DNA from 2 places in the Kitasatospora sp. NPDC058243 genome. Region 2 is predicted to be linked to the other one. Evidence: riboswitches for the same ligand, from Rfam matches in the RefSeq annotation. Region 2 holds a riboswitch; the other holds the start of a gene.
The links. Region 2 has a riboswitch for guanidine ahead of ACFVX9_RS05960 (MBL fold metallo-hydrolase). Riboswitches for the same ligand answer to the same signal wherever they lie in the genome.
Positions count from the first base shown of each region.

Region 1 (9,789 bases), on a different contig from region 2:
CACGGGGACGGCGACCACGAGCGCTTCGCGCACTACGTCCAGAAGGACAAGATCATGGAGAGCGCGCTCTCCGGCTCGCCCGTGGTGGCGCTCTGCGGCAAGGTCTGGGTGCCCGGGCGCGACCCGAAGAAGTACCCGGTCTGCCCGATGTGCAAGGAGATCTACGACGGCATCGGCAAGCCGCAGGGCGGCGACGACAACAACGGCGGCAAGTAGCACCGGCCGCCGCGGGCCGGTGCCCGGCGCCGTTGTGCACGGTGTGGTTGTGCACAGTGCCGTTTTGCATAGTGCCGAGTTTCCGAAGTGGTCTATGCCAGTCGTCCGGGGCGGGGGCAGGATGTCGGAATGGACCTCATTCCCGTGCCTTCGAGTGCCGTCCGCCGCCCGGACGAGGACTTCCCCCTCGACGACGCCACCACGCTGACCGCGCCGCCCGGGCTGGCCGACGCCGAGCGGTGGCTGCGCACCACGCTGACCGCGGCCACCGGGCTGCCGCTCGGCCCGGGCCGGCCGGGCACGGGCATCGAACTGGTCCAGGACGACGCGCTGGCCGCCGAGGCGTACCGGATCACGGTGCGCCCCGGCCACGCCCTGGTGGCCGCGGGCGGGCCGGCCGGTGCGCTGTGGGGCGCGCAGACCCTGCGGCAGCTGCTCGGCCCGGACGCCTTCCGCCGGTCCCCGCTGCGCGGCACCGGATGGGTGCTGCCCGGCGCGGACATCGAGGACGCCCCCCGGTTCGGCTGGCGCGGCGCGCTGCTCGACGTCGCCCGGCACTTCCTGCCCAAGTCGGACGTGCTGCGCTTCGTCGACCTGCTGGCCGCGCACAAGCTCAACGTGCTGCACCTGCACCTGACCGACGACCAGGGCTGGCGGGTGGAGATCAAGCGCTACCCCGGCCTGACCGGGCGCGGCGCCTGGCGGGACCGCTCGATGGTCGGCTACCGGGCCGGCCAGCGCCGCGACGACCGCCCGCACGGCGGCTACTACACCCAGGACGACCTGCGCGAGATCGTCGCCTACGCGGCCGCGCGCGGGGTCACCGTCGTCCCGGAGGTCGACCTGCCCGGGCACACCCAGGCCGCCGTCGCGGCCTACCCCGAGTTGGGCAACACCGACGTGGTGGACACCGCGGCGCTAGGCGTCTGGACGGACTGGGGCGTCAGCCACAACGTGCTCAACGCCTCCGAGGACACCCTGCGCTTCTTCGAGGGCGTGCTGGAGGAGGTCCTGGAGCTCTTCCCGTCCGAGTTCATCCACCTCGGCGGCGACGAGTGCCCCAAGGAGCAGTGGAAGGACAGCGCGGCCGCCCAGGCGCGGATCCGCGAGCTCGGCCTGGCCAACGAGGACGAGCTGCAGAGCTTCGTGATCCGGCACTTCGACCGCTGGCTGGCCGAGCGCGGCCGCCGGCTGATCGGCTGGGACGAGATCCTGGAGGGCGGGCTCGCCCCGGGCGCCGCCGTCTCCTCCTGGCGCGGGTTCGGCGGCGGGATCGCCGCGGCCAAGGCCGGGCACGACGTGGTGATGTGCCCCGAGCAGCACGTCTACTTCGACCACCGGCAGGCCGACGGCCCGGACGAGCCGATCCCGGTCGGGTTCGTGCGCACGCTGGAGGACGTGTACCGCTTCGAGCCGGTGCCCGGGCAACTGGACGAGACGGCCGCCCGGCACGTGATCGGCACCCAGGCCAACCTGTGGAGCGAGTTCATGGACAGCGCCCGGGACATCGACTACCGGGCCTTCCCCCGGCTGGTGGCCTTCGCCGAGGTCGCCTGGTCCGACCTGCCCACCGATCCGGCCGAGCGCGACTACGCCGGCTTCCAGCACCGGCTGGAGGCGCACCTGAAGGTGCTGGACGCGCTCGGCGTGGAGTACCGCCCGGCGGACGGCCCGCACCCCTGGCAGCGCTGGCCCGGGGTGGCCGGCCGGCCGATCGAGGGCCCGCCGCCGGTGCGCTGAGCGCGACGGACTTGCCCTTGCGGGAACTTCTGAGTGGTCATCTGACGTCAAGAACAGATGAACATCTGCCCAGGTCCGGTTCGGGCCTGGGCAGATACCGCCCGGTATCCGTCCCAATCGGGCAGTCCCGTTCACCTGCCCCGAAATGATCATCGAGCATTGTGTGCCAGAGTTGCCCAACCCGGCCCGATCGCCCGTACCCTACGGGCCAGGCCGGGCTGCTGACGCGGACACCACGGCCGAAGGCCGCGGGCGGCAGCCGATCGATGAGCAAGTGGAGCACGGTGGGACCCAGGTGAACCGGACGATCATGCTGCCGGCCTCCCTCGACGAGGCCGTCGACGCGCTGGCCGCCACCCCGGCCGCGGTACCGGTGGCCGGCGCCACCGACCTGATGGAAGCCGTCAACGCCGGACGGCTACGCCCCGCCGCCCTGGTCGGCCTCGGCCGGATCACCGAACTGCGCGGCTGGCGCTACGAGGACGGCGGCACCGCCGTCCTCGGCGCCGGACTCACCCACGCCCGGATGGACCGCCCCGACTTCGCCGCGCTCATCCCCGCGCTCGCGGACGCCGCCCGCACCGCCGGCCCGCCGCAGGTCCGCAACGTCGGCACCCTCGGCGGCAACATCGTCACCGCCGCCCCGGCCGGCGACACCCTCCCGGTGCTCACCGCCCTGGAGGCCAGCGTCACCCTCGCCCGGGCCGGCGCCAGCCGCGAGGTGCCGGTCAGTCACCTGCTCACCGGCCTCGACCCGGTGCGCCCCGGCGAACTCCTCACCTGGGTGCGCGTCCCGCTGCTGCACGCCCCGCAGGTCTTCCTCAAGGCCACCGGCCGCAGCGGCCCGGCCCGCGCCACCGCCTCCGTCGCGCTGGTCCTCGACCCCGCCCGGCGCGCCGTGCGCTGCGCGGTCGGCGCCGTCGCGCCCGTGCCGCTGCGCCCGCTGGAGGCCGAGGCCTGGGTCGCCGGCTGCATCGACTGGGACGGCAGCCGGGAGATCGACCCGGCCGCGACCGCCGCCTTCGGCGAGTACGTGGCCGCCGCCTGCGTCCCCGACAGCTACGGCGCCGAAGGCGCCTGGGAGGCCGCGACCGAGGGGCCGAGCGCGGCCGCCGTTCGGCTGCGGCGTACCGTATCGGTGCTGGCCCGACGGGCACTGGGAAGGGCGCTGAAGTGACCACAGACCCCATCGAGACCCTCGACGCCGACCCGCTCGGCCTCACCCCGCAGGTCAGCCGCGAGCTGCGCCCGTGCGCCTCGTACACCTTGCGGGTCAACGGTTTCGAACGGCCCGTCACCGACGCCTGGATCGGCGAGAGCCTGCTCTACGTGCTGCGCGAGCGGCTCGGCCTGGCCGGCGCCAAGGACGGCTGCGAGCAGGGCGAGTGCGGGGCCTGCTCGGTGCAGGTGGACGGCCAGCTGGTGGCCGGCTGCCTGGTGCCCGCCGCGCTGGCCGCCGACAGCGAGATCAACACCGTCGAGGGCCTGTCGGCCGCCGGCGGCGCGAGCGACGTCCAGCAGGCGCTGGCCGAGTCCGGCGCGGTGCAGTGCGGCTACTGCACCCCCGGCATGGCGATGGCGGTGCACGACCTGCTCCAGCGCAACCACCGCCCGACCGAGGTCGAGGCCCGCCAGGCGCTCTGCGGCAACCTCTGCCGCTGCACCGGCTACCGCGGCGTGCTGGCCGCCGTCCAGAGCATCGCCGACGCGCGCGCCGAGGACGTCGAGGAGGCGGAGGAGACGGCCGCCGCGACCGCCGCCCAGGCCGCCTCACCGGCCACCGACCAGCCCGCCGACCAGCCCGCCGGGGAAGCGGCCGCCGGACCGCAGCAGGCCGCCGAACCGCCGGTCTACGCCGACGCCGACGCCTGGATCGAGCACGTCCCGCAGCCGCCCGCCGAGCAGCCCCCGGCCGGCGCCGACCAGCCGTACGGCGACGGCCAGGGCGGCTACGACACCGGCGTGTACGACACCGCCGTCCTGACGCCGGTCCAGGGCATCCCCGCCCAGACCGCCGACGACCAGGTGTACTACCCGCCGCAGGGCTACCCCGAGCAGCCGTACCAGGGCACCCCCGCCCACGGCACCTACGTGCCCGGCGGCTACCCGCAGCAGAACGGCTACGACGCCGGGTACGACGCCCCGGTCTACGAACCCACCCCCGCGCACGGCACGCCGCTGCCCGGGGCCGCCTTCGACGGCACGCCCCCGCACGGCACGCCCTACGTCGCCACGCCCCCGCACGGCGATCCGGCCGGCGGCACCGCCCCGGCCGGCGTCCCGTACGGCGCCACCCCCGCCCACGGCATCCGGCTCCCCGAGGACGACCACGCATCATGACGTCGCCTACCGACATCGGCGCAGCACTCCAGCAGGACGGCGGCGAGGGCGGCGCACCGGAGCCGTTCGGCCTGGGCAGCTCACCGCTGCGCAGCGACGCGCTGCCCAAGGCGCTCGGCATCTACCCGTACGCGGCCGACCTGTGGGCCGAGGGGCTGCTCTGGGGCGCGGTGCTGCGCTCGCCGCACCCGCACGCCCGGATCAGGGGCATCGACACCGCGGCCGCGCTCGCGCTGCCCGGCGTGCACGCCGTGGTCACCGCCGCCGACCTGCCGCCCGGCCCGGACGGAGCCCCGGACGGCGCCCCGGCCGGGCCGATCGTCGCCGACCGGCCGGTGCTGGCCGCGGGCGTGGTGCGCCACCACGGCGAGCCGATCGCCGCGGTGGCCGCCGACCACCCGGACACCGCCCGGCTGGCGGTCGGTCTGATCGCGGTCGACTACGAGCCGCTGGAGGCCGTCACCGACCCCGAGCAGGCCTTCACCGCCCCGTCGCTGCACCCGGACGGCAACCTGTTCCGCCACCTGCCGCTGCGCACCGGGGACCCGGACGCGGCCGGCGAGATCATCATCGAGGGCCTCTACCAGGTCGGCCGTCAGGACCCGGCCCCGCTCGGCGCCGAGGCCGGGCTGGCCGTGCCGCGCCCGGACGGCGGCGTCGAACTTCACCTGTCCTCCACCGACCCGCACGGCGACCGCGACCGCACCGCCGCCTGCCTCGGCCTGGAGCCCGACCGGGTCCGGCTGGTGGTCACCGGCGTGCCCGGGGCCACCACCGACCGCGAGGACCTCTCCTTCCAGGTCACCCTGGCGCTGCTGGCGCTGCGCACCGGCCGCCCGGTGAAGATGACCCTCACCCGCGAGGAGTCCTTCCACACCCACCCCTCGCGCCACCCCGCGCTGCTGCGCTACCGCCACCACGCCGACGCCGAGGGCACCCTGGTGAAGGTCGAGGCGCAGATCCTGCTGGACGGCGGCGCGTACGCGGACGTCTCCGCCGAGGCGCTGGCCGCCGCCACCGCGTTCTCGGTCGGCCCGTACGTCTGCCCGAACGTCTTCGTGGACGCCTGGGCGGTGCGCACCAACAACCCGCCGGCCGGGCGGATGCGCGGCGAGGGCGCGTTGCAGGCCTGCTTCGCCTACGAGTCGCAGCTGGACCAGCTGGCCGCCCGGATCGGCGTGGACCCGGTGGAGATCCGCCGCCGCAACGCGATGGCCACCGGCGACCCGATGCCCACCGGACAGGCCGTCACCTGCCCGGCGCCGGTCGGCGCGCTGCTGGAGGCCGTCGCGGCCGAGCCGCTGCCGGCCCTGCCGGTGGACGACCCGGACGCCGAGTGGCTGCTGCCGGGCGGGCCCGGTGGCGCCGGCGACCCGGCGGCGGTGCGGCGCGGGATCGGCTACGCCGTCGGCATGGTGCACATGCTCGGCGCCGAGGGCGAGGACGAGGTCTCCACCGCCACCGTGCGGGTCAGCGGCGACCACGCCACGGTGATCTGCGCGGCCGTCGACTCCGGACAGGGCTTCGCCACGCTGGCCCGGCAGATCGTGCAGACCGTGCTGGGCGTCAGCGAGGTGTACATCGCGCCGGCCGACAGCGACCAGTCGATCGCCGGTCCCTCCGCCCGCGGCCGGCACACCTGGGTCTCCGGCGGCGCCGTCGAGCGCGCCGCGCTGATGGTCCGCCACCAGCTGCTGCAGCCGATCGCCGCCAACTTCGGGATGTCGGTGGAACTGCTGCAGATCGCCGACGGCAAGATCACCTCGTACGACGGGGTGCTCGGCATGCCGGTCGCCGAGGCGCTGGAGGGCAAGGAGCTCTGGGCGACGGCCCAGTGCCGCCCGCACCCTACCGAGCCGCTGGACGAGTCCGGGCAGGGCGACGCCTTCGTGTCGATCGCGTTCTGCGCGATGCGCGCGGTGGTGGACGTGGACATCGAACTGGGCGCCGTCCGGGTGGTCGAGATGACGGTCGCCCAGGACGTCGGCCGGGCGCTGAACCCGCGGCAGATCGAGGACCGGATCGAGGCGGGCGTGGCCCAGGGCGTCGGCCTGGCGCTGCTGGAGGACCTGCGCACCGAGGGCGGCGTGCTGCTGAACCCCTCGCTCACCGGCTACCGGCTGCCCACTGCGCTGGACACCCCGCAGGTGCGGATCGCCGCCCTGCTGGAGGAGCGGGACGTGGTCGCCACCTTCGGGGCCAAGGCGGTCAGCGCCGCCCCCGCGGTGGTCGCCCCGGCGGCCGTGGCCGCCGCCGTCCGGGCGGCCACCGGTCTGCCGGTCGGCCGGCTGCCGATCCGGCCGGAGGACGCGGTCGCGGTCTGACGGGCGGGGGCGGCGGTTTCGGCCGACCGCCCCGGAAATGGCGGAAACAGGAATTGCCGGTCGACGGAATGTCGACCGGCAATTCCATTTCCGGCGAGGCCATGACGGGAATCGAACCCGTGTACACCGCTTTGCAGACGGTTCCCTAAGCCACTCGGGCACACGGCCAGTGAATTCATAGTGGCGGAATGCGCGGGGGGCCGTCAACGGTGGAATGTAAATTCTGTATGGCGGCTTGTGCTACGGTCGGAACCAGGTGGTCGGTTGCCCGGCCGCCCCGGACGAGCGCGTCGTACCCGGTGACGACAAGACGGCGCAGTTCAGCGGCAATCCGGCCGCTGTGGACTGCGGAGGTAGGCCGTCATGGCATGGCTCGTTCTGATCATCTCGGGTGTCCTGGAGACCGTGTGGGCGGTGGCCCTGGAGTCGTCCAAGGGCTTTTCCCGGCTCACCCCCAGCCTCGTCTTCGGTGTGACCCTGCTGCTGAGCATGGGCGGGCTGGCGTACGCGATGCGCACCATTCCGATCGGCACCGGCTACGCGGTCTGGGTCGGCATCGGCGCGGTCGGCACCGCGCTCTACGGCATGGCCGTCCTGGGGGACGCGGTGACGGCGGCCCGGATCGGCTGCCTGCTGCTCATCGTCTCCGGCGTGGTCGGCCTGAAGGTGCTCCACTGACCGCCGGCTGAGCTTCCCCCTGACCCTGGTCCTAAGCCCTGCGGACTAGCTGATCACCGACTCGGGTCAGGGGTCATGAAGCCAGACGGCCCTTACGATGTTACGTATGACCACTGCCTCCCCCACCTCGGTCGACTCCGCCCCGATACCCTCCGAACCCGACCCCGGTGGCGGGGTCCTCAGTGGCCGCTACCGCGCTCTGACGCTGGGGATCGTGTCGGTGGTCCTGGTGATCGCCTTCGAGGCGACCGCCGTCAACACCGCGATGCCGACCGCGGCCCGCCAGCTGAACGGCATCGGGCTGTACGCCTTCGCCTTCTCCGGCTACTTCACCACCACGCTGTTCGCGCTGGTCGTCTCCGGGCAGTGGTGCGACCGGCGCGGGCCGTTGCAGCCGCTGTTCACCGGCATCGCGGTGTTCGGCGTGGGCCTGGTGGTGGCCGGGACGGCGCCGGGCATGTGGGTGTTCGTGGCCGGGCGGGCGGTCCAGGGCCTGGGCGGCGGGCTGGTGATCGTCGCGCTGTACGTGGTGGTCGGCCGGGCCTACCCGGAGCGGCTGCGGCCGGCGGTGTTCGCGGCCTTCTCCTCGGCCTGGGTGCTGCCCTCGATCATCGGGCCGCTGGTCTCCGGCGCGATCACCCAGCACCTCGGCTGGCGCTGGGTGTTCCTGGCCGTGCCGGTGCTGATCCTGCTGCCGCTGGCCGTGATGGGCCCCGCGCTGACCCGCTCCGAGCGGGAACACCCGGTGGCCAGGGGCGCGGACTTCGACCGCCGGCGCACCCTGCTGGCCGCGATGGCGGCGCTCGGTGCCGGCCTGCTGCAGTACGCGGGCGGGCGGCACGACCTGATCGGGCTGCTCCCCGGGACCGTCGGGGCGGCGCTGCTGGTGCCGGCCGTCCTGGGGCTGTTGCCCGAGCGGACCCTGCGGGCCGGTCGGGGGCTGCCGGCGGTGATCCTGCTGCGCGGACTGGCGGCCGGGGCGTTCCTCGGGGCCGAGGCCTTCGTCCCGCTGATGATGACCACCGAGCGCGGCCTCTCGCCGACGATGTCGGGGCTCACCCTGACCAGCGGCGGGCTCACCTGGGCGCTGGGCTCCTGGCTGCAGGGGCGGCCGGGGGCCGAGCGCTACCGCGAGGCGATGATCCGGGGCGGGTTCGTGCTGACCGCAGTGGCGATCGCGGGCGCCGCGCTGGTGCTGGTCCCGGCGGTGCCGGCCTGGGTGGCGGCGGTGGCCTGGGGAGTCGGCGGCATCGGGATGGGACTGACAGTCGCGAGCGTCAGCGTGCTGATGATGAAGCTCTCCGCGCCGGAGGACGCCGGGGTGAACTCGGCGGCCCTGCAGATGAGCGACGCGCTGGGCAACGTCCTGCTGACGGGCCTGGCGGGGGTGATGTTCGCGGTGCTTGGCGGCGGTTCGCTCGCCGCCGCCCACGAGGGTGCCGGGGCCGCCGGCTCGTCCGGTGCCGCCGGGTCGCCCTTGGCGTTCGCGGTGATCCTGCTGGCCATGGCCGGCGTGGCGCTGCTGGGGGCGCTGCTCTCCGGCCGGGTCCGGACCAGGTCCTGAGGGTCAGCCGCCGGCGGCGGGCACCGGCGGTGCCCCGGGGGTGCCGAGGAAGGCCTCCCAGCCGCCGGTCGGCGCCTGGCCCGGGGCGAGGCCCTGGAGCTTGCGCAGCACCGCCGGGTCCTGGGCGTCCAGCCAGTCCACCAGTTGGCGGAACGAGACCAGCCGGACCTCCGGCTTGTCCGCGATCGTCCGGAGCACGTCCTCGACGGCGTTCATGTAGATGCCGCCGTTCCACTCCTCGAAGTGGTTGCCGATGACGTAGGGCGCCCGGTTGCCGTTGTAGGTGCGGTCGAAGCCCAGCAGGTAGGAGTCGCGGGCCTGGGCCTGGAAGCCCGGGTAGAGCGCCGGGTCGGCCTTGGTGTTGGGGCCGCACTGGTTGTACATGATGTTGTAGTCCATCGACAGCACCTGGAAGGTGTGCCCGGGGAAGGGGATGGACTGCAGCGGGAGGTCCCAGAGCGCGCCGCCCTGGATCTTCTGCGGCCACACCTGGGTGCCGTTGCCGCTGCTGTCGTAGCGCCAGCCGCGCTTGACCGCGGTGGGCAGCAGGTTGCGCTGGCCCTCCAGGCAGGGGGTGCGGCTGCCGATCAGCTCCCTGTGGTAGTCGAAGGGCAGCGCCGGCAGGTCGGTGAAGCCGGTGTTGGTGCGCCAGTTCGTCACGAAGTCCATGGCCTGCTGGATCTCGCTGTCCCACTCCTCCGGGGACCACTTGCCGACGCCGGTGGAGCCGCAGAAGTGGCCGTTGAAGTGGGTGCCGATCTCGTGGCCCTCCAGCCAGGCCGCGTGCACGTTCTCCAGGGTGTCGTGGATGTGCTGGTCGGTGAGGTAGCCGATCTCGGAGGCGCCGACCTTGTGCTGCGGGGGGCGGTAGAGGTCCTTCTTGGACTCGGGCAGCAGGTAGAGACCGCTGAGGAAGAAGGTCATCGA
Region 1 covers NZ_JBHVWW010000004.1:57,493-67,281, forward strand. The annotation lists gene ACFVX9_RS04480 (DUF3039 domain-containing protein) at 1-216, shown strand, start outside; gene ACFVX9_RS04485 (beta-N-acetylhexosaminidase) at 346-1,956, shown strand; gene ACFVX9_RS04490 (FAD binding domain-containing protein) at 2,267-3,133, shown strand; gene ACFVX9_RS04495 (2Fe-2S iron-sulfur cluster-binding protein) at 3,130-4,296, shown strand; gene ACFVX9_RS04500 (xanthine dehydrogenase family protein molybdopterin-binding subunit) at 4,293-6,620, shown strand; tRNA gene ACFVX9_RS04505 (tRNA-Cys) at 6,717-6,788, opposite strand; guanidine-III (ykkC-III) riboswitch at 6,874-6,940, shown strand; gene ACFVX9_RS04510 (multidrug efflux SMR transporter) at 6,984-7,298, shown strand; gene ACFVX9_RS04515 (MFS transporter) at 7,405-8,862, shown strand; gene ACFVX9_RS04520 (hypothetical protein) at 8,866-9,789, opposite strand, start outside.
Region 1: it holds a riboswitch for guanidine, as region 2 does, so the genes downstream of both, ACFVX9_RS04510 (multidrug efflux SMR transporter) here and ACFVX9_RS05960 (MBL fold metallo-hydrolase) in region 2, are expected to answer to the same signal.

Region 2 (9,789 bases):
GTCGAGGTCCGGGAGCAGCACGGGGTGGGGTATCAGGATCTCGCCGTCGGTGAGCCGGACGGTGTCGCCGTCCAGGTCCACCAGGCCGAGCCCGCGCTCGGCGTCCGCACCGCGCAGGAAGCCGGCGACGGCGCCGTCCGGGCCGGTGACCACCAGGTCGCGCAGGACGGCCTGCCAGGCCTCGTCCGCCCAGACCGCGGTCAGCACGGCGGCGGGCACCGGCAGCGAGCGCACCATCCACCGCTCGACGTCCTCCTGGCAGCGCCGCTCGTGCGCGGCCAGCCACTCGGCGAGCTGCCTGAGCTGGGCGACCACCGGATCGTCACCGAGCTTCGACGGCAGGGACTTCAGCTCGCGGCCCGCCGCGTTGCGGCAGACCACCTTGCCCTCCCCGTCGAGCGCGACGCGGTACCCTCCCGCGCCTGTTTCCACCCATGCCACGGACGTCTCCTCCCACCTGCCGGTCAGCGATGCGAGGAACGTAGCGAGGCCCACTGACAAAGCGGCGGCCGGGGAGGCCGTTCCGCGGCTTCCGGGGCGCAAACCCGTCGAACGAGTGAACGGGGCAGGCGACACGCCGCCTGCCCCGCCACCCGCCTCCCGTCGCCCGCCAGGTCACACCTGACGCATCGTCAACGTACTGACGCCGCCCGGGGGACGATCACCGGAGCGCCGTCGCCGGGGGCGGCGAGCACGTCGCTGTCGATGTCGTACAGCGCGCGCACCAGCGGTGCGTCGACCACCTCGCGGGGCGGGCCGCAGGCCACCACCGAGCCGTCGCGCAGGGCGACGACCAGGTCGGCGTAACGGGCCGCCGCCGCGAGGTCGTGCAGCACCATGACGACCGTCCGCCCGCCGGCGGCGACCTCGCGGACCAGTTCCAGCACCTCGACGGCGTGCCCGAGGTCGAGCGCGCTGGTGGGTTCGTCGAGCAGCACGACGGGCGCGTCCTGGGCGAGCACCATGGCGAGCCAGCAGCGCTGCCGCTGGCCGCCGGAGAGCCGGTCCAGCCGGCGGTCGGCGAGTTCCTCGACGCCGGTGGCGCGCAGCGCCCGCGCGGTGAGCCGCTCGTCGTCGGACGACCACTGGCGGAAGAGCCCCTGGTGCGGGTGGCGGCCGTAGCGGACGAGTCCGGCGACGGTGACCGCCTCGGGGGCCTGCGGGCTCTGCGGGAGCAGCGCGACCCGGTGCGCGGCCTGGCGCGGCCGCAGCCGCCAGACGTCCTCGCCGCCGACCAGCACCCGCCCGCCGTCCGGCCGGTGCAGCCGGGCGACGGCCCGCAGCAGGGTGGACTTGCCGCAGCCGTTCGGGCCGACGACGGCCACCACCCGGCCGGCCGGGACGGTGAGGTCGACGCCGGCGAGCACCGGGCGGCCGGGGCCGTAGCCGGCGGTGAGGCCCTGGATCGTCAACTCCATCGAGGGTTCCTTCGGTTGGAGGGGGCTGCGGGCCGGCCGGGCGAGGTGCCGGCCGGCCGGGCACGGGCGCGGGCCCGGCCGGGTACGAGCCCGAGCGCGGACGCGGGCCCGGAACGGGGCCCGAACGCGGGCCGGTCAGGAGGCGGCGAGCGCCTTGCCGATGTCGCCGATGACCACGTCGGCCGCGAGCGGCCCGCCGCGGGTGGACCAGACCGACCCGTCCACGGTGACGGCGTGCTTGTTCTTCACCGCGCCCAGCTCCTGGTAGGCGGGCTTGGACTGGACGTCCTTGAGCGCGGTCTTGCCGTCGTCGGTGAGGGTGGACAGGAACAGCCAGTCGCCGTCGATCTCGGCGAGCTTCTCCAGGCTGAGCGCCGGGCTGTGCGCGTTGCCGTCCTTGTCCTGCGCGGCCGGGCGGGTGAGGCCCATGTCGAGGGCGACGCCGCTGGCGAACTGCTTCTTCTCCATCCAGCTCGGCCCGGTGGGGTTCCAGCGGACGATGGAGACGGCCGCGCCCTTGTTCTTGCCGAGGTCGCCTCCGGCCTTGGCGGCCTTGGCCTCGTAGTCGGCGATCACCTTGTTGCTCTGGTCGAGCTTGTTGACGGCGTTTCCGATGCCGCGGAAGGCGAGCTTCCAGTCGTCGGTGGGTGCCATGGTGACGAGGGTGGCGGGGGTGATCTCGCGCAGCTGCTTGAGCATCTGCTCGTCCTGCATGTCGCCGGCCAGGATGAGGTCGGGCTTGGCGGCGATGACCTTGTCCATGACGGGCTGCAGCAGGTTGCCGACCACCGGGACGCCCTGGACCTTGTCCTTGAGGTAGGCGGGCGGCTCGTTGAGCCCCTGGCCGTTGGTGATGCCGACGGGCTTGACGCCGAGGGCGAGCACCGCGTCGAGGTCCTCCTGGGTGAGGGTGACGATCCGCTGGGGCGCGGCGGGGATCTCGACGGCCTTGCCGGTCGCGTCCTTGACGGTGCGCTTGCCGCCGGCCACGTCCGCCGCCGGGCTGCCGGCGGCGGAGGAGCCGCCCGCGGAGCCCGAGGATCCGGAGGAGGACCCGGAGGAGCCGCACCCGGCGAGCAGGAGGGCGGCCGCCCCGGTGACGGCCAGCGCCCGGGCCGCGCGGCGGCGGACGGGGTGGAGCGGGCTCTGGGCGAACGGCATGGGTGCCTCCGGGCAGCGGTGGTACGGGGGTTGGGCGGCGTCCGGGTGACCCGGCACGGTGGCGGTGCCCACAGGACGATGCGCTCATTAGGTTAGCCTTACCTTATGACATTGTCGCAAGTGGGCGCCCCCGGGGAGTCCCGCACCGAGCCGGACGCCCCGCCGCCACCGCCACCACCGCGCGGGGACGGCCGCCGCGCCGCCTGGCCGATCACCCTCGGCGCGGTCGCGGTCCTGCTCGCCCTCGCCGCGCTCTCACTGTCCGTCGGCGCCGGGGAGGTCGGCCCCGGGCGGGTGCTGGACTACCTGCTGAACCGCCACGGCGCCCGCGCGGACAGCCGGCTCGCCCTCGTCGTCGGCGACCTGCGCCTGCCCCGCACGGCCACCGCCCTGCTGGTCGGCGCCGCACTCGGGGTCGCCGGGGCGCAACTGCAGTCCGTCACCCGCAACCCGCTCGCCGAGACCGGACTGCTCGGCGTCAACGCCGGCGCCTCCCTGGGGGTCGTGCTCGGCATCGCCGTACTCGGCATCCAGACCTCGTACGGGTACCTGGCCTTCGCCTTCGGCGGCGCCGTGCTCGCCAGCACGCTGGTGCTGCTCATCGCGGGCGCCCGGGGCGGGTCGCCGATGCGGCTGGTGCTCGGCGGCTCGGCGGTCGGCGCCACCTTCGGCGGGCTCACCGGCGTGCTGATCGTCAACTCGCCCGAGGCGTACGACCGGTACCGGGTGTGGGTGCTGGGCTCGCTGGCCGGGGTGGAGGGCTGGACGACGCTGCGCCAGCTCGCCCCGGTGCTCGGCGTGGGCTTCCTGCTCGCCCTGCTCGCCACCCGGCCGCTCACCGCGCTCGCGCTCGGCGACGACCTCGCCCGCGGCCTCGGCCACCGCCCCGGCGCCACCCGGGCCGCGGTCGCCTTCGCCGTCACCCTGCTGACCGCCTCGGCCGTCGCGCTGGCCGGCCCGATCTCCTTCCTCGGCCTGCTCGCCGGGTTCCTGGGGCGGGCCGTCGCCGGCCCCAGGGTCGGGCAACTCACCGTGCTCGCAGGGCTGTTCGGCGCCGCCGTGCTCACCGGGGCCGATGTGCTGGCCCGGGTGGTGGCCCGCCCGTTCGAGGCGCCGGTGTCGGTGATCGTCTCCCTGGTCGGCGCCCCCGCGCTGATCGCGATCGTCCGCTCCCGCCGGACCGCCGCGCTCGGCATGGCCGATCCGGCCGAGCCCGCCCCCGTCCGGCGGTCCGAGCCGCCCGCGCCCAAACCCGACCTGGTGCTGCGGCGCGGCGCCTGGTCGCTGCTGCTCCCCCGCCGGGCGCTGCTCGCCTCGCTCGCCCTGGCCGCGGCGCTGCTCGCCGTCGTCGTCGTGTCCGCCCACGCCGGGCAGAGCGAACTCGGCCTCGGCCGCACCCTCCAGGCCGTGTTCGGCTACGGCGACCGGCTGGACGTGCTGCTGGTGCAGAAGTTCCGGCTCGGCCGGATCGTCGCCGGGCTCGCCGCCGGCGCCGCCCTCGGCCTGGCCGGCTGCCTCACCCAGACCCTCGCCCGCAACCGCCTCGCCACCCCCGAACTGCTCGGCGTCAACGACGGCGCCACCGCCGCCGTCCTGATCTCCGCCACCGTCTCCGGCACCTTCGGCGCCTGGTGGGCCGGCCCGCTCGGCGCGCTGGCCGCCGTCCTGGTCGTCACCCTGGTCTCCGGCGGGCTCGGCGCGCAGGGCTACCGGGTGCTGGTCGTCGGCCTCGCGATGTCCGCGCTCGCCTCGGCCGTCATCCAGGTCGCGCTCGCCCGCCGCTCGCTCAACTCGGCCGGCTCGCTGTACGTCTGGACCTCCGGCAGCCTCAACGGGCGGGACTACGCCGTCGCCACCCCGGTCCTGATCGGGCTGGCCGTGCTCGTGCCGCTCGCGCTGGCGGCGGCCCGGCGGCTGGCGGTGCTGCGCTTCGACGACAACGTGGCCGCCTCGCTGGGCGTCGACCCGGGCCGGGTCCGGCTCGGCTGCCTGCTGCTGGCCGTCGCGCTGGCCGGACTGGCCGTCGGCGTGTGCGGGCCGGTCGGCTTCGTCGCGCTGGCCGCGCCCGTGATCGCCGGGCGGCTGGCCGGGCCGGCGCGCGTACCGGTCCTCGGCTCGGCACTGACCGGCGCCGTCCTCGTCGTGCTCGCCGACACCGTGGGGCGGGTGCTGATCGGCGGGGTGGAGATCCCCGTCGGCATCGTCACCACCGTCCTCGGCGGCCCCTTCCTGCTCTGGGTGCTGCTCGGCCGCAAGGGCACCCCCGCCTAACCTCCCCGAGGAGTCCCGCAGATGGAAACCCTTCCCCTCGTCGCGCCCGATCCGGCCGACCCCGCCTACCGCCTGGTCACCTTCGTGCACGAGGACGCGTCGTGCGACGGCGTGCTCGCCCTCCTGCACACCGTCACCGACAAGGACCGGCACGCCGGCGACCTCGCCCCGCACCTGATGACCCGCCGCGACGACGGCCGCTGGTCGATCACCTACCGGCTGCGCGCCGACCACCGGGCGTCCTACCAGCTGTACCCGTTCCGGGGGGACGCCCCCGGCACCACCCGGGCGGACTGGCTGCGCGTCCTCGACCACGCCCGCCCCGACCCGCACGACGCCGCCCCCCGGCTGCCCGCCCGCGACGGGCGCCACCCGTCGTCCGTGCTCAGCCTGCCCGACGCCCCCGCCCAGCCGTACGCCCGGCGGCGCGACGGCGTGCCGCGCGGGCGGACGGTGGCCCACGAGGTGGCCGGGCGGCGGGTGGACGTCCACCTCCCCGCCGGTGGCGGAGCGTCCGCCGGTGGCGGGCCGTTCGCGGTGGCCGTGCTGCTGGACGGCGAGATGTGGGGCGAGGTGCTGTCGGTCGGCGACACCCTCGACAACCTCGCGGCGGACGGCGCCATCCCGCCCACCGTCGCCCTGCTCGTCCACACCATGGGCCCCTGCCGCCCCGACGACCTCAGCTGCAACCCGGCCTTCGTCGACCTCCTCGCCGACCGCCTCCTCCCCTGGGCGGCAGCCGAGTTCGGCACCACCACCGACCCGGCCGGCACCGTCATCGCCGGCCAGAGCGCGGGCGGCCTCACCGCCGCCTTCGCCGCGTTCCGACGCCCCGACCGCTTCGGCGGCGCGCTCTGCCAGTCCGGTTCCTTCTGGTGGCCGGACGAGACGGAGTTCGACGAGGGCAGTGAGTGGCTGACCCGCCAATTCGCCCGCGAGCAAAGGCGGGAGGCCCGGTTCTACGTCGAGGTCGGCCTCCAGGAGTGGATGCTGCTCCCGCAGAACCGCCACCTGCGCGACGTCCTCACCGCCCGCGGCTACGACCTCGCGTACCGCGAGTTCAACGGCGGCCACGACTACGCCTGTTGGCGCGGCGGGCTGGCGGACGGGCTGGCGCACCTGCTGGGGCGTGCCTGACGGTTCCCGGCAAATCGGCGAATCGACGAATCGGCGGACCGGCGCGCGGCGACGGGGGCGTGCTAGCGTCCCGGTGGCGGCGCGCCGGCGACCGCCCCGGACGAGATGTGCGCCGTACCCGGCCCGCCAAGACGACGCACCCAGGGAGACGTCATGGCCGCCGGTGCCCCGATCGCCCGTCCGCTCGATGTGCGGTGGATCCACGGATCCCCGTCCGCGAAGCACAACACGGACCCGGACATCCAGGTCCACGCGTACGACGAGCACACCGTCATCCTGCGGCAGAACAAGGCGGTCAACTACGAGGCGCCGTTCCTGTTCCTGCTGTTCGGGGGCGAGCGGGCCGTCCTGATCGACACCGGGGCCACCGCCTCCGCCGCGCACTTCCCGCTGCGCACCGTGGTCGACGGGCTCATCGACCGGTGGCTCGCCGACAACCCCCGCGACGGCTACGGGCTGCTCGTCCTGCACACCCACCCGCACGGCGACCACGTCGCGGGCGACGGGCAGTTCGCCGACCGGCACGCGACGACCCTGGTCGGCGCCGACCCGACCACGGCCTGGCCGTACTTCGGCTTCGACCAGGACCCGGACGCCGTCGCGCAGGTGGACCTCGGCGGCGGCCGGGTGCTCGAATGCCTGGCCACCCCGGGCCACCACCCGGCGGCCGTCACCTACTACGACCCGTGGACGGGCCTGCTGCTCACCGGCGACACCGTCTACCCGGGCCGCCTCTACATCGACGACTGGCCGGCCTTCACCCGCACCGTCGACCGGCTGATCGACTTCGCCGAACGCCGCCCCGTGACGCATCTGCTCGGCTGCCACATCGAGATGACCCGCACCCCCGGCGTCGACTACCCCATCCGCACGACCCACCAGCCCGACGAGCCGCCCCTGGAACTGACCGTCGGACACCTCCGGGCCATCCGCACCGCACTCGCCGACCTCGGCGACCGGCCGCGCCGGCACGCCCTGCCCGACCTGATCCTCTGGCCGAGCGCCTGAGCCCATCGGTCAGGCGCTCGGCGATCAGTCCTTGTACGGGACGAGCCGCGCGAGGTCCAGTTCGAAGCCGAACGGATCGGGAACGCTGATCGTCCCGCCGAACTCCCGCTCGGTCCTCGTGTGGTACCGGTCGTGGTTCGGCTCGGAGAACAGCGTGGCCGTCCGCTGCCGCGGGTCCACGATCAGATAGAGCGGGAAGCCCATGCGCGGGTAGTCGCGGACCTTCCCCGTCCAGTCGTTCTCGGGATTGGACGGGGAGACGATCTCGACCGCGATCAGGGCCAGCTCGGCGGGGATGTCGTGGCCGGCCAGGTCGATGACGTCCTCGGGCAGGTACGTGAGGTCGGGATTGCGCACGGAGCCGACCTCGGGTGAGGAGAGATCACTGTTCCCGGTGGGGAAGTAGCCGGGAGGGCAGTGCGCCTCGAACTGGCGTTGGACCAGCGCGAGGTTCAGCTGGTGGACCGACGACGGTGACGCCTGCATGACGATGATGTCGCCGGACAACTCCACCTTGTAGCCGTCCGGGAGACTGCGCCGGGCCTCTTCGAGAAGACGGTAGCGCTCGGGGTTCATGGACTCTCCTCCAGTGCTCCGGCCACCGTACGGCAGCCGGAGCCGATTCAGGGTGCCGGCGCCTCCCGGGGGAGGCGGGTGGCGAGGAGGGTGCCGGCGGCGACCAGGGCGGCGGTGAGCAGGAGGGCGAGGCGGTAGGGGCCGGGTGAGCCGCCGTCGGTGTCCAGGGCGCCGATGAGGGCGGCGGTGGCGGCGATGCCGAGGGCGCCGCCGAGGGTGCGGACGATGGTGAACAGGCCCATGGCCCGGCCCATCGCGGGCCCGGGGACGTCGGCGAAGCCGGCGATCTGGACGGTGAGCACGGCGGTGCCCAGGACGAGCCCGACCGCGAACATCAACGCCCGTACGGCCCAGGGGTTCTCGGCGAAGCCGAGGGCGGCCAGGACGAGGGCGGCGAGCAGCAGCGCGGGCAGCGCGAGGCGGCGGGGGCCGAACCGGGGCAGCAGGCGGTCGACCACCTGGGAGGCGGCCATCAGGCCGATCGCCTCGGGGAAGACGCTCAGCCCCGCGTCGAGGGCCGAGGCCCCGAGGGCGGCCTGGTAGAGCAGCGGGAGGACGAACAGGGCGCCCATCAGGCCGGCCGAGGTGAGCAGCGCCAGCCAGGTGGCGGTGCCGAAGGTGCGGTCGGCGAGCTGCCGCAGGTCCACCAGTGGTTCGGCGGCGCGGAGTTGGTGTCGGACGGCGATGACGAGCAGGAGGAGACCGGCCACGCCGCTGAGCGCCACTCCGGGCGAGGACCAGCCGTGCGCCGGGCCGAAGCCGAGCGCGTAGGTGAGCAGTCCGAGGCCGGGGGTGGCGAGCAGGAAGCCGGTGGTGTCGAAGCGGCCGGCCGGGGGCTCGTCCGCCGCGCGCAGGCCGATGAGCCCGGTCACGACGGCCGCGACCCCGATCGGCACGTTGACCAGGAACAGCCAGTGCCAGGAGAGGTGTTCGGTCAGGAGGCCGCCGAGCGGCGGGCCGAGGGCGGGCATCAGGGCGGTCGGGACGATCAGGATCCGGCCCAGGCCGGCCCGCTCGTGCGGAGCGAAGGCCCGGAACAGCAGGGTCATCCCGACGGGGGTGAGCAGCCCGCCGGCCACGCCCTGGACGGCCCGCGCGGCGGCGAGCGAGCCGAGGCCGGGCGCGGCGGCGCACAGGGCGGAGGCGAGGGTGAACGCGGCCAGGGAGCCGAGGAAGACCCGTTTCACGCCGAACCGGTCGCCGAGCCAGCCCGCCACCGGCAGGCCGACGGCGAGGCCGACCAGGAAGGCCGTCTCGACGGCGTTGGCGGCCGAGACGGGCCGCCCGAAGTCCTCGGCGATGGTGAACAGCGCGGGGTTGACGATGGTCGAGTCCAGGCCGTTCATGCACATCGCGGCGGTGTAGACCACGACCACCGCGGCGCGCCCCGCGAGCAAGGGGCGCGCCGGGGCGGCCTCGACGGCCGGAGGGGTCACAGGTCGGTCCAGTGGGCGGTGATCCACTGCACGGCGTCGGCGCGCTCGCACGGGCCGTGGGAGACGTTCCAGCCGGCCGGGACGGCGGCGAAGGCCGGCCAGAGCGAGTGCTGGCCCTGGTCGTTGACGAGGGCGAGGAACTCGCCGTCACCGTCGAAGGGGTTGGCGGGGGCGTCACTCATCGGAGGACTTCTCCAGGTGGTCGGTGATCACGCGGGCGATGTGCGCGATCGGGGCGGGCAGGGTCATGTCCTTGTGCGAGCAGGCGACGTCGGTGTTGTCGATGCGGCCGGACACGTACGGGATCCAGAGTTCGGGCACCAGGGTCTCGTCGATGGTGTCGACGGTGGCGCGGAAGAACAGCACGTCGCCGTCGAAGGGGCGGTGGTCGTGGCCCCGGACGAGGTGGTTGGTGTTGAGGTAGATCCGGTTGAGGGCGGCCACGGTGGCGTCGTCGAGCCCGGCGAGCGGACTGCCCTCGCGGCGCAGCAGCTCGGTGACGGCAGCGAGTTCGAGCGGCCGCCCGGCGAGGTCCTCGGGGCCGTAGCCGCCCATGGTGAGCAGCGCCTCCAGCGCCTCGGCCTGGTCGGGGACGGGCAGGTCGCGGAAGCCCTCGGCGGGGTAGGCGTCCAGGATCGCGAGCAGTTCGACGGCGTGGCCGAGGTCCTGGAGCCGGACGGCGACGGCGTGCGCGATGATCCCGCCGGTGGACCAGCCGAGCAGCCGGTACGGTCCCTCGGGCTGGGCCTCGCGCAGCCGGTCGACGTAGTGCGCGGCCAGTT
Region 2 covers NZ_JBHVWW010000005.1:142,376-152,164, forward strand. The annotation lists gene ACFVX9_RS05935 (DUF4132 domain-containing protein) at 1-441, opposite strand, end outside; gene ACFVX9_RS05940 (ABC transporter ATP-binding protein) at 633-1,418, opposite strand; gene ACFVX9_RS05945 (ABC transporter substrate-binding protein) at 1,554-2,579, opposite strand; gene fhuB (Fe(3+)-hydroxamate ABC transporter permease FhuB) at 2,685-4,850, shown strand; gene fes (enterochelin esterase) at 4,872-5,987, shown strand; guanidine-III (ykkC-III) riboswitch at 6,061-6,128, shown strand; gene ACFVX9_RS05960 (MBL fold metallo-hydrolase) at 6,141-6,995, shown strand; gene ACFVX9_RS05965 (Uma2 family endonuclease) at 7,020-7,571, opposite strand; gene ACFVX9_RS05970 (DHA2 family efflux MFS transporter permease subunit) at 7,619-9,007, opposite strand; gene ACFVX9_RS05975 (MbtH family protein) at 9,004-9,189, opposite strand; gene ACFVX9_RS05980 (amino acid adenylation domain-containing protein) at 9,182-9,789, opposite strand, start outside.